DNA from 2 places in the Brevibacillus ginsengisoli genome. Region 1 is predicted to be linked to the other one. Evidence: riboswitches for the same ligand, from Rfam matches in the RefSeq annotation. Region 1 holds a riboswitch; the other holds the start of a gene.
The links. Region 1 has a riboswitch for FMN ahead of ribD (bifunctional diaminohydroxyphosphoribosylaminopyrimidine deaminase/5-amino-6-(5-phosphoribosylamino)uracil reductase RibD). Riboswitches for the same ligand answer to the same signal wherever they lie in the genome.

Region 1 (5,582 bases):
GCATCTGTTGCAATCCCTGGATCAAGGGAAGTAGGTTCGTTGTTGATGCTCCAATGAAGGACTTTGGATTCAGGATTGGTGGGCTTGGTTGTTGGTGTGGTTGATTGCTGAGGCTTTTGGGCGGTTTCTTGGGTGGTGGGTGTACATCCGACGATTGGTCCTACCATTAATAGTAGACAGGCGACAATGGAAATACTCTTTCTCAATAAAATCCCCCCTGTGAATAAAGTTGCTTACATTCTTATAATTATATAATTATTCTACTATTCAGACTATTATTGATTCAAGCTTGTGTCAATGATTTCATTCACTAAAGTTTTGCAGTTTCAAGCAATTGCCTCGTAATTATGGGCTGTACAGAAAAAACAACCGCTGTGAATCACCACAAGCGGCTGCTGCTTGAACGAAAAGCTGTTAGTCAAAGTATCGTCTCGCCGGCCACGAGCCATGCAACTTGCGAATCTGAATGATTTCGCCAATATGATAGGCGTCATGGTTGATGATGCTCATGATTTGCTTTCGAAGAGGCTGGGAAGGTGATGGTCGATCGAGATCGTCTTCACTTAGGGTAGATACCTGGTTTTTCAGTTCTTGATAGACGTGATCCACTCGATTAAGTGTGGCCTGCCATGCGGCTTCGTCAAGTGTTTCTGCTTGGCTAGAGAACGTCTCGTCATTGTTTGCCGCAGGGTTGGTTGGATCGACACCATGAATGCGTTGAATCAGTCGCTCTTTGTAGTACAGCAAGTGATTTACGGTCTCCCAAATCGAATTCACAGCGGCTCCAGCTGGTCGCCAACTAGCAATTTCTGCAGTGACACCTTCCAAGGCTGGTTTTAGCGGGGGATACCAATCTTCCTGATCATAGGTAAACGATAATTGTTCTAACAAGAAATCAACCTGACTCATGCCGTTCTCCTCCTTGTTTTTGACTACTTTTCTGTCCTTCCACGCGCTATAATGACGATAACAAACAAGTGCGTAACCACCAAATCTAATTTAGATAGTTACACTTAAGAATATACTACCACATTATGGTAATCGTTGACAATGAGCAAGGCAGGGGGCTTATCCTGATGGAACATATCTGTATCGACTTTATGAATAGCGATTGGCGGGATTGGCGGGGATCGGGACGCCGTGAAGACCGACTGGACAAGGAATCATGGCTTGCGGAGTTTTTGGGGCATTGGAATTTGACCGCTCCATTACCGGTAGATGCGGATATGCGACAGGTTTTGGGACAGCTGCGAGACAGATTACGTGCGATGGTCGAAGCGGTCGTAGACGATCAAGTATTAAATGAAGCTGATGTAGACCTTCTGAACCGAGTGATGAAGCGAGTTTCAGCTTATCATCGACTTGTGCCTGAAGGAAAAAGCTATCGGATGGAGCTAGTCCCCTTGGGGAATGCTTGGGATCTGGTGCTAGAACGGATTGCGGTCTCTTTTACTCAGTTGTTGGCGGCGGGAGATCTTCGTAGGATCAAGATTTGTATGAATGAAGATTGCCGCTGGATTTTCTTTGACGAGAGTCGTAACCGAACCAGACGGTGGTGCGATGATGCTTGCTGTGGCAACCTGTTAAAAGTACGCCGGTTTCGCGAACGCCAAAAGCAAAAACAAGACAATCAAAAAATTTAATCTTGGGAACCATTTCTCCTTTATGCTATAATGCAACCAACTGAATAGAACCTTCAGGGTAGGGTGCAATTCCCGACCGGCGGTGAAGACCAATGTGTCCAAGCCCGCGACTCGCTATTCGCTGAATTTGAGTAGTGACTGACTTGGTGAGAATCCAAGGCCGACGGTAAAGTCCGGATGGAAGAAGGTGGATTTAGTCTTTACAACCATTTTCGAAAAAAGTGGCCGTATAAGGCTTATTTCACGATGCCCTGAGCGCAAATGCCAGGGCATTTTTATTAACTGAATAATACCTTCGGGGTAGGGTGCAATTCCCGACCGGCGGTGAAGACCAATGTGTCCAAGCCCGCGACTCGCTATTCGAATAACTTGGGTAGCGACTGACTTGGTGAGAATCCAAGGCCGACGGTAAAGTCCGGATGGAAGAAGGTGAATTTAGTCTTTACAACCATTTTTTGCGAAAAAAGTGGCTGTTCAAGGCTTATTTCACGATGCCCCGAGCTAATGCTTGCGGGCATTTTTTGTAGTTAGGTACTACAAGCGAGCTTAGTGGGACGAAGTCTTTTCTTATTCTCGTGTCGGGCAAGCAAGTGTAAGCAGGAAGACGTTAGAAAAAGGAGGAGAGCCATGTGAACGATGAAGCCTACATGTCAATGGCCTTGCAGCTGGCCAAAGGAGCCATGGGTCAGACAAGTCCCAATCCAATGGTAGGCGCCATTTTGGTAAAAGATCAGGCGATTGTCGGCATGGGAGCACATCTGCGAGCAGGAGAAGCACATGCAGAAGTCCATGCGATTCGGATGGCTGGCGAGAAGGCCAAGGGAGCGACCATTTATGTAACGCTTGAGCCTTGCAGTCATTACGGGAAAACCCCTCCTTGCGCACAGGCCATTCTCCAGGCGGGAATCCGACGCGTTGTGGTCGCAACTCTCGATCCGAATCCGCTAGTTGCTGGAAAGGGTGTAGGCATTTTGAGCGAAGCGGGTTTGCAAGTTCGTGTCGGCGTGCTGGAAGAGGAGGCGAGGCATCTCAACGAGGTATTCTTTCACTTCATCACGACGCGCAAACCCTTTGTGACGGTGAAGACTGCCAGTACATTGGATGGCAAAATCGCCACCAAAACCGGGCATAGCCGATGGATTACGGGAGAACAGGCGAGAGAAGAGGTTCATCGCTTGCGACTTCAGCACGATGCCATTCTAGTTGGAGTGAATACGATCATTGCGGACAATCCCGCTTTGACTACGAGGATTCAAGGAGAAGGGACGGCAAAGCAACCGATCCGGCTGATTATGGACTCAACTCTGCGGATTCCGTTCACATCACGAGTCGTCACCGACGGAAAGGCGCCTACCTGGGTCATAACCACGAGACGAGCGGCGGCAGAGCAATGTGACAAGCTTCGGGAGCTGGGAGTGAACGTCGTGGTGATGGAGCAGGAACAGATCGGAATTGAGCCGATGTTGAAGTGGTTAGGAGAGAGTGGGATTACATCCTTGCTGGTTGAAGGAGGTTCTGCCGTGAATGGGGCGTTCCTACAAGCGCAATCTATTAACAAGATGATCAGCTATTTCTCGATGAAGGTAGTGGGAGGCGCTCATGCTCCCACTGCATTCGGTGGTTTGGGCTTCGCGCAGATGGACGAAGCGGTTCTCATAGACCACGTTGAGATCGAGCGAATCGGGAAGCACGATGTACGAATAAGCGGATATCCAGTTTGGCCTGTGTAGGCTGGAGGGAGGTTCTAACCAAGATGTTTACAGGGATTGTGGAAGAATGCGGAACGCTTGAAAATATAAAAACGAAGGCTACTCATGGCACACTTGTTTTTCGTGCTGATCGAGTGTTGCAGGGAGTCCAGCTGGGAGACAGTATCGCAGTGGATGGGGTATGTCTAACCGTTACCACCTTCACTAGCTATCAATTTACAGCGGACATTATGCCGGAGACCATGAAGCATACCAGCTTGGGTCGATTGAAGCAGGGAGATCAAGTGAACTTGGAGAGAGCGATGCTGGTTGGAAGCCGATTCGGAGGTCATATTGTATCCGGACATGTGGATGGTACGGGTACGATTCTTTCTCGTCAATCGTTCGCCAACGCAGTTTTGTTTCGAATCAAACCCAATGATCCATCCTTGTTGCGGTACATGATTTTACGAGGTTCGATCACGGTCAGTGGTATCAGCCTGACGCTCGTTGACGTGACCGATCAGGAGTTTAGCGTCTCCATCATACCTCATACACTAGCACACACCAGTCTTGGGGCTAAGCAGGCAGGCGATATCGTGAATTTGGAATGTGATGTCATTGGCAAATATGTAGAACGCTTGTTGCAGCAATCAAACGAGAACCCTGCTAGAAATGCACAATCAAAAATCAGTACCGACTTTCTGCGGGAAAACGGATTTTTATAGAAATTCCCCGTTTCTTTCGGGAGAAAAACGGAAGGTGGGATGAATCGTGTTTCATTCAATTGAACAAGCACTGGAGGATCTAAAACAAGGGAAAGCGATCATTGTGGTTGACGATGAGGATCGTGAGAATGAAGGGGACTTCGTCTTGCTGGCGGAGTTTGCGACTCCTGAGATGATTAATTTTATGGCAACGCACGGGAGAGGCTTGATTTGTGTCCCAATCACGGAAGGGGATGCGGACAGACTTCAGTTAAAGCCGATGATTGAGACCAATACCGACCGACAGGGTACCGCTTTTACCGTGTCGATCGACGAAGTGAATACCCATACAGGTATCTCAGCGTTTGAACGATCTCAAACGATTCTCTCGATGATCAAGGAGACGACAACAGCGGAGGATTTTCGCCGACCTGGGCATATCTTTCCACTCGTCGCTAAGCAAGGAGGCGTCTTGAAACGTGCGGGACATACCGAAGCGGCAGTAGATTTGGCTCGCTTAGCTGGACGTTATCCGGCGGGTGTCATCTGCGAGATTATGAACGAGGACGGAACCATGGCTCGCCTGCCAGAGTTAGTGAAGATTGCGGAGCGGTACGAATTGAAGATTATCTCGATAGCAGACATGATCGCCTATCGGATGCGTACGGAAATCCTCGTTCAAAAAGCGGCGGAGGCCAAGCTCCCCAGCGAATACGGAGAATTCCGCATGATCGCCTACACCAACCAATTGGATGGAAAAGAGCACGTGGCGTTATGCAAGGGTGAGTTCAACCCACAGGAGCCGGTTCTGGTTCGTGTCCATTCGGAATGCCTAACGGGAGATGTGTTTGGATCTATGCGTTGCGATTGCGGTCCACAGCTTCACGCCGCACTTAAGGAGATCGAACGAGCGGGCAAAGGCGTCCTGCTATACATGCGTCAGGAAGGACGGGGAATTGGGTTAATTAACAAATTGCGCGCCTACCAGCTTCAGGAGGAAGGGCTGGATACCGTACAAGCCAATGAAAGATTAGGATTTGCACCAGACCTGCGTGATTACGGCATCGGTGCGCAAATCCTGCGTGAGCTGGGAATTGGCAGAATCCGATTGTTAACCAACAACCCACGCAAGATCAGCGGTTTAAAGGGGTACGGGTTGGAAGTGGTTGAGCGTGTGCCAATCCAGATCGAAGCACAGGCGCATAACCAGCACTATTTGCAAACCAAACAAGCCAAATTGGGTCATCATTTATCCATTTAGGGAGGAAGCATCTATGAAAGTATATGAAGGAAATTTAGTCGGTTCAGGTTTACGTGTAGGGATTGTTGCCGGACGTTTTAATGAATTTATCGTGAGCAAGCTTGTGAGCGGGGCTGTGGATGCGCTAAAGCGTCATGGATTGGAAGAGCATGATATTGAGATTGCCTGGGTTCCAGGGGCATTTGAGATTCCGCTCCTCGCACGCAAAATGGCCGAATCAGGCAAATATGATGCTGTCATTACGTTGGGAACCGTTATTCGTGGCTCCACCCCTCATTTTGAT
Region 2 (5,582 bases), on a different contig from region 1:
AAAAGGGTTGCAAAAGGAATTTCGTATACATCAAGCTCGATCTGGCCTTTCAGGTGCGTTTCGTGACTTGTTCAATCGTGAATATAAAACTGTCAAAGCAGTGGATGGCGTCACGTTTGATGTAGAGCCAGGTGAAATGTTCGCGCTGATTGGAGAGAACGGTGCGGGGAAATCAACCACAATCAAGATGTTGACAGGGATTCTCACGCCATCTGGAGGAGATGTCCGGATTAACGGATATGTGCCTTATGAGGAGCGGGAGAAATACGTGAAATCCATTGGAGTGGTGTTTGGTCAGCGCTCTCAATTATGGTGGGATCTCTCGCCGATGGAATCGTTTCGCTTGCTAAGACATGTCTATCAAATGGAGGAAGAAGCGGGGAAAATCTGGCTGGATCGTCTGATTGAAGAGCTGGATATCGGCTCGTTTGTCAATCAGCCGGTTCGTAAGCTGAGCTTGGGACAAAGGATGCGTTGCGAGATCGCGGCCGCATTGATTCATAAGCCTGCCCTGCTGTTTCTCGATGAACCGACTGTAGGACTGGATGTTCTGGTCAAACAAAAAATTCGGGACTTCTTACGCAACCTGAATGAAACGGAACAAATGACGATTCTGCTCACTACACATGACGTGACCGATATTGAAGCGCTCTGTAAACGGGTGCTGGTTATGGACAAGGGCAAACTAATTTTTGACGGTCAACTGGTCGATCTGAAAGAAAAATGGGGCAATGGAACTGAGGTTATTTTCTCCTTCAAGAAAAAAGTGACACTGGATCAGCTGCGAGCTGTCTTGAACGATCTTCCTTGCGAGCTTGAGATCGAAAATGAGTACGCGATTAAAGTTCAACTGAAACGTAGCCAGGAGATGCTGCCGTTCCTGCTCTCGACAGTGATGTCTAGCTTGGATGTAAGTGATGTGAAGATTACCGAAGCAAGTACGGAAGATATCGTGCGCAATATTTACAGTACGGACGATAGCGGGGTTATCAGCTATGGGTAAATTATATGCCGAATTAATCCGTATGCGTTTTCTGACTCTGCTAGCTTACCGTGTGAATTACTATAGTGGGATCATCATCTACGGGATTAACATTGGGGCGTACTATTTTCTGTGGGGGGCGATTTACGGGAATCAATCCAATCTCGCCAATCTTTCTGCGATCCAAATGACGGCCTACGTAGCGATTTCGTGGATGTCGCGCGCTTTTTACTTTAATAATATTGATCAGGAAATCGCCCAGGATGTTCGTGAAGGAAAAGTGGCGATTGAGATGATTCGTCCCTATAACTATTTATCGGTGAAAGCGGCGCAGGCGTTGGGCGAGGGGATCTTTCGCTTTCTGTTTTTCGCCGTGCCAGGGATTATTCTCGTCAGTTTGTTTATCCCGGTTCATTTTCCGACGTCAGCGCAGACGTGGGGCGTCTATCTTTTCAGCCTACTCATGGCGTTTATCATCAATACCCAAATTAACTTGCTCACGGGTGTGCTTACGTTTTTCTTTTTGCGAAACGAGGGGATGATGCGGGCAAAGCGGGTGGTTGTTGACTTATTGTCAGGTCTCATTCTGCCGATCAGCTTCTTCCCGGGATGGGCTCAATCGATTCTTCACTTTTTGCCTTTTCAAGCGATCAACTACTATCCCAGCATGATTTTCGCTGGAGCGGTTCCAGCATCCCAGATAGTCCAAGTGCTGCTGCTTCAACTCGTTTGGATCGGCGTTCTGTTAATACCCATCACCGTATTGTGGAACCAAGCGCGACACAAGCTCGTGGTGCAAGGAGGATAGTTGATGAAACAGGTGTATTTGTTGTTTTCCCATTACCTGAGCCAATACTTCAAAACAAGATTAGCCTACCGCGCTGATTTCATCGGAGAATTTTTCTCGAACCTCATTAATGAATTGATCAATTTGGTGTTTATTCTCGTGGTCTTTCAGCATGTTTCCACCTTGAAGGACTGGACTCGTGACGAGATCATCTTTATCTATGGCTTTTTTCTGGTGCCTTATGCGGTATTTACGATGTTTTTTGGCTTTTGGGATTTTAATGAACGGTATATTATTCGCGGGGAAATGGACAGAGTATTGACTCGTCCGATCCACAATCTGGCGCAGGTTTGTTTGGAGTCGATTGCGCCGGACCGCATTTTTGGTGTGATCACGGGATTGATTATTATGGGGTATGCGGCGATTCGACTGAATCTGCAGTTCGCCTGGTATGATGTCTTCGTGTTCATTGGATTGGTCATCAGCAGCGTTCTGATTTATGCGGGAGTTTATACGGCTATCGCGGCTGTCAGCTTTTTCTCCGATTCTCGAACAGGAATTGCGCCGATGATCTATAACATCCAGAACTATGGCCGCTATCCAGTTGATGTTTACAACAACGTGATCAAGTTCATTCTTACCTGGATATTGCCGTTTGCCTTTGTCGGCCTTTACCCATCCGCCTATTTCTTGGGCAAGAAGGATTGGTACCTTTTCACCATGCTGACACCGTTGATGGGCATCGTCTTTTTTGCGTTGGGATTGCTGATTTGGAACTGGGGAGTAAAGAAATACCGCGGAGCCGGATCATAAAATTATTACCAGATGATTGTCAAGAAACATACTTCCCAAGTATAATGAATTCGTGAAAATCACATATTCCTTCGGGGCAGGGTGCAATTCCCGACCGGCGGTGATCACATTTGTGTAAGCCCGCGAGCCTCTCGCTGTTAAGGCAAGAGTGCAGGATCTGGTGAGATTCCAGAGCCGACAGTACAGTCTGGATGGGAGAAGGATGACGACAGTGCGTTTGTACACGTGCTTTGTTTGTGCATGCGTATGGTGATCATGAGGCTTGGGAAGTCAAAAGCCTTTGGTTCGCTATACCCTTATGCATAGGGTTCGTCCAATCATCATGACCTCGGAGTCTTTACTTCGGGGGCTTTTTGCGTGGTTGGGATATCCGGTAGCTAGTGTTGCGTATCTGTTGCCATTCCTCAAAAGAAGGAAAAACAAACTGAGGAGATGGTAATCATGCAACAAACGCAAGTACACTCGGGACACTTGTCCAAAACAAGAAAGCTGGTGGCGATTCCATTGTTTGCCGCTGTAGCGTTTATCCTGCAGTATCTGGAATTTCCGCTGCCGCTCTTTCCTACTTTCTTAAAGCTTGATTTCAGCACGTTGCCAGGTCTGATCGGCGGTTTGATGTTCGGTCCCGCTGCCGGGGTACTGATTGAACTGATTAAAAACATCCTGCACTTATTGCTGAAAAATACAGATGGTCTTCTTGTGGGGGAATTGGCTAACTTTATCGCAGGAGCGAGCTTCATTCTAGTGACGGTTGCCTTGCAGCGTGTACGTGGAGGCAAAAGCGGATTTGTGCTTGGTCTTCTTGGAGGCACCATCTTGATGACAGCTGTAATGTCTGTGGCCAATTATTATGTGTTGATGCCAGCCTATTCGGTTCTTTACCATATGTCGCTGGATGCGTTAGTGGCCAGCCTTCACATGGATAGCTTGTGGTCGTTTATTTTGTACGCGATCGCGCCATTTAATTTATTAAAAGGAATTATAGTCGCTTTAATCGCATATCCGATCTTTATCAAACTATCTCCGCGTCTGCGTTATATGGCATAAATGAAAAAAGGAGCAATCCCTGTGAGGGTTGCTCCTTTTTGAATGCTACAGTTGTATCTGCTTGTGATTAATCTAGCTCGTCCGAATCAATGAACGGTTCGTCGTTATCATCTGTCGGCGCAGGTGGAGAAAGTGGGAATAGCATGTTGAGGCTCTTGAATTTGCGACGATCAGAGGAGATCTTGAGATCCTTATATTTTTGGATCAGCGCATTATATTCTTGTACAAATGCGTTTCGTTCTTCTTTGGACAAAAATAATTCGGTGACATTATAGGCGAATGTGTCGTTATACTCTTTACGCACATCGACATCGCTTTCTACGAATTGATTTAACGTTCTCATCAAATCTTTCTCTGTGGTACGAAGTGGTGAGAACATAATGTCACTAAACTGTTGCGCGTTTTCTTCAATCATCACGCGCAGATTGACCGAAATGACTTTAGCGATTGGTTGGTAATACTTTTCAACAATGGAGCCTTTTACGCGGGTGTCGACTTGTTCGAGCAAACCAGCACGAACTAATTCTTTCACATGATAATGTAAACGCGCCGCATTTTCTCCGAGTTCTGTCGCGATTTGTTTAGCGGTACGCGGCTCAAGATCTTCGAATAATTCAAGAATTTTCACACGTTCTGGTATAGCAAGGCACTTAAGCGCTTCCGGGTCTGTCACATTGTAAAACTCTCTCATGAATGTTTTCACCGTCCAGATTCTACTAGCGTCAGTTTATAATTCTTTATTAATCCATTGTTTAATTGTAGCGTTTTCTTGGGCGGTGTGCAATGGACTAGCATTGAATCTTTCGTGTATCTATTTAGTTTGTTAAAATAAGACAAACTCATAATTGGAGGAAGGGACTCTCAAATGGTTGAAATTGGACAGATCGCTCCAGATTTTACATTAGAAGCAAGCAATAATCAAACAATCTCACTGGCAAATCTGCGTGGGAAGAATATTGTGCTCTATTTTTATCCCAAAGACATGACGCCAGGCTGCACGACAGAAGCATGTGATTTTCGAGACTATCATCCCGAGTTCGGTAATCTGAATACGGTCGTCCTTGGTATTAGCCCGGATGATGTGAAATCTCACGACCGATTTGTGAGCAAGCATGAATTGCCATTTACACTGCTTGCCGATCCGGATCACAAGGTTGCGGAAGCGTACGGCGTTTGGGTGCTGAAAAAAATGTACGGTCGCGAGTACATGGGCATTGAGCGGACAACTTTCGTCATTGATGCTGAGGGAAAAATCGCGCGTATTTGGAATAAGGTAAAAGTAAAAGGGCACGTTCAGGAAGTTCTTGAATTCGTTAAGCAACTATAAATTACATAAAATACATAGGTAAAGGAGAATGCATAGATGAGTCAGTTGCCGATTGATTACATGGTGGAAGCGTTTTGTGCGTTGGCGAATACCCCGAGCCCATCAGGCAACACGGGAAAAGTCATGGGTTGGGTAGAAGAGGAATTGGATAAACTTGGTGTAAGCTATAAACGGACGAATAAGGGAGCCGTTCTCGCAACCATTCCAGGCATCAATCAGGAGAAGCATCGACTGCTTACCGCCCATGTGGATACGTTGGGAGCGATGGTGAAGGAAATCAAAGCGAATGGCCGGTTGAAGCTTGCCTTGATTGGCGGCTTTATGTGGAATGCCATTGAAGGGGAGTACTGCCAGATTGAGACAGGGAACGGACGTATTTACACGGGAACGATCCTGACGACCAAAGCTTCTGTGCACGTCTATGGCCGTGAAGGGGAAAAAATGGAGCGCACCGAGAATGTGATGGAAGTTCGTTTGGATGAAAAAGTGACGAACAAAGCGGAAACCCTTGCCTTAGGCATTCGAGTGGGTGACTTTGTTTCCTTTGATCCGCGTGTGACAGTTACAGAGAGCGGGTTTATCAAATCTCGCCATCTTGATGATAAGGCAAGTGTGGCGATTCTTCT

Region 2: it holds a riboswitch for FMN, as region 1 does, so the genes downstream of both, ACQCN2_RS18795 (ECF transporter S component) here and ribD (bifunctional diaminohydroxyphosphoribosylaminopyrimidine deaminase/5-amino-6-(5-phosphoribosylamino)uracil reductase RibD) in region 1, are expected to answer to the same signal.

Annotation. Positions count from the first base shown of each region.
Region 1 is NZ_JBNJQR010000007.1:97,615-103,196, reverse strand. It holds gene ACQCN2_RS15285 (peptide ABC transporter substrate-binding protein) at 1-206, opposite strand, end outside; gene ACQCN2_RS15280 (DinB family protein) at 415-909, opposite strand; gene ACQCN2_RS15275 (CGNR zinc finger domain-containing protein) at 1,077-1,643, shown strand; FMN riboswitch at 1,689-1,836, shown strand; FMN riboswitch at 1,931-2,078, shown strand; gene ribD (bifunctional diaminohydroxyphosphoribosylaminopyrimidine deaminase/5-amino-6-(5-phosphoribosylamino)uracil reductase RibD) at 2,273-3,373, shown strand; gene ribE (riboflavin synthase) at 3,397-4,059, shown strand; gene ACQCN2_RS15260 (bifunctional 3,4-dihydroxy-2-butanone-4-phosphate synthase/GTP cyclohydrolase II) at 4,106-5,299, shown strand; gene ribH (6,7-dimethyl-8-ribityllumazine synthase) at 5,313-5,582, shown strand, end outside.
Region 2 is NZ_JBNJQR010000009.1:236,752-242,333, forward strand. It holds gene ACQCN2_RS18780 (ABC transporter ATP-binding protein) at 1-1,003, shown strand, start outside; gene ACQCN2_RS18785 (ABC transporter permease) at 996-1,790, shown strand; gene ACQCN2_RS18790 (ABC transporter permease) at 1,794-2,582, shown strand; FMN riboswitch at 2,646-2,789, shown strand; gene ACQCN2_RS18795 (ECF transporter S component) at 3,024-3,629, shown strand; gene ACQCN2_RS18800 (helix-turn-helix domain-containing protein) at 3,697-4,320, opposite strand; gene bcp (thioredoxin-dependent thiol peroxidase) at 4,495-4,956, shown strand; gene ACQCN2_RS18810 (M42 family metallopeptidase) at 4,993-5,582, shown strand, end outside.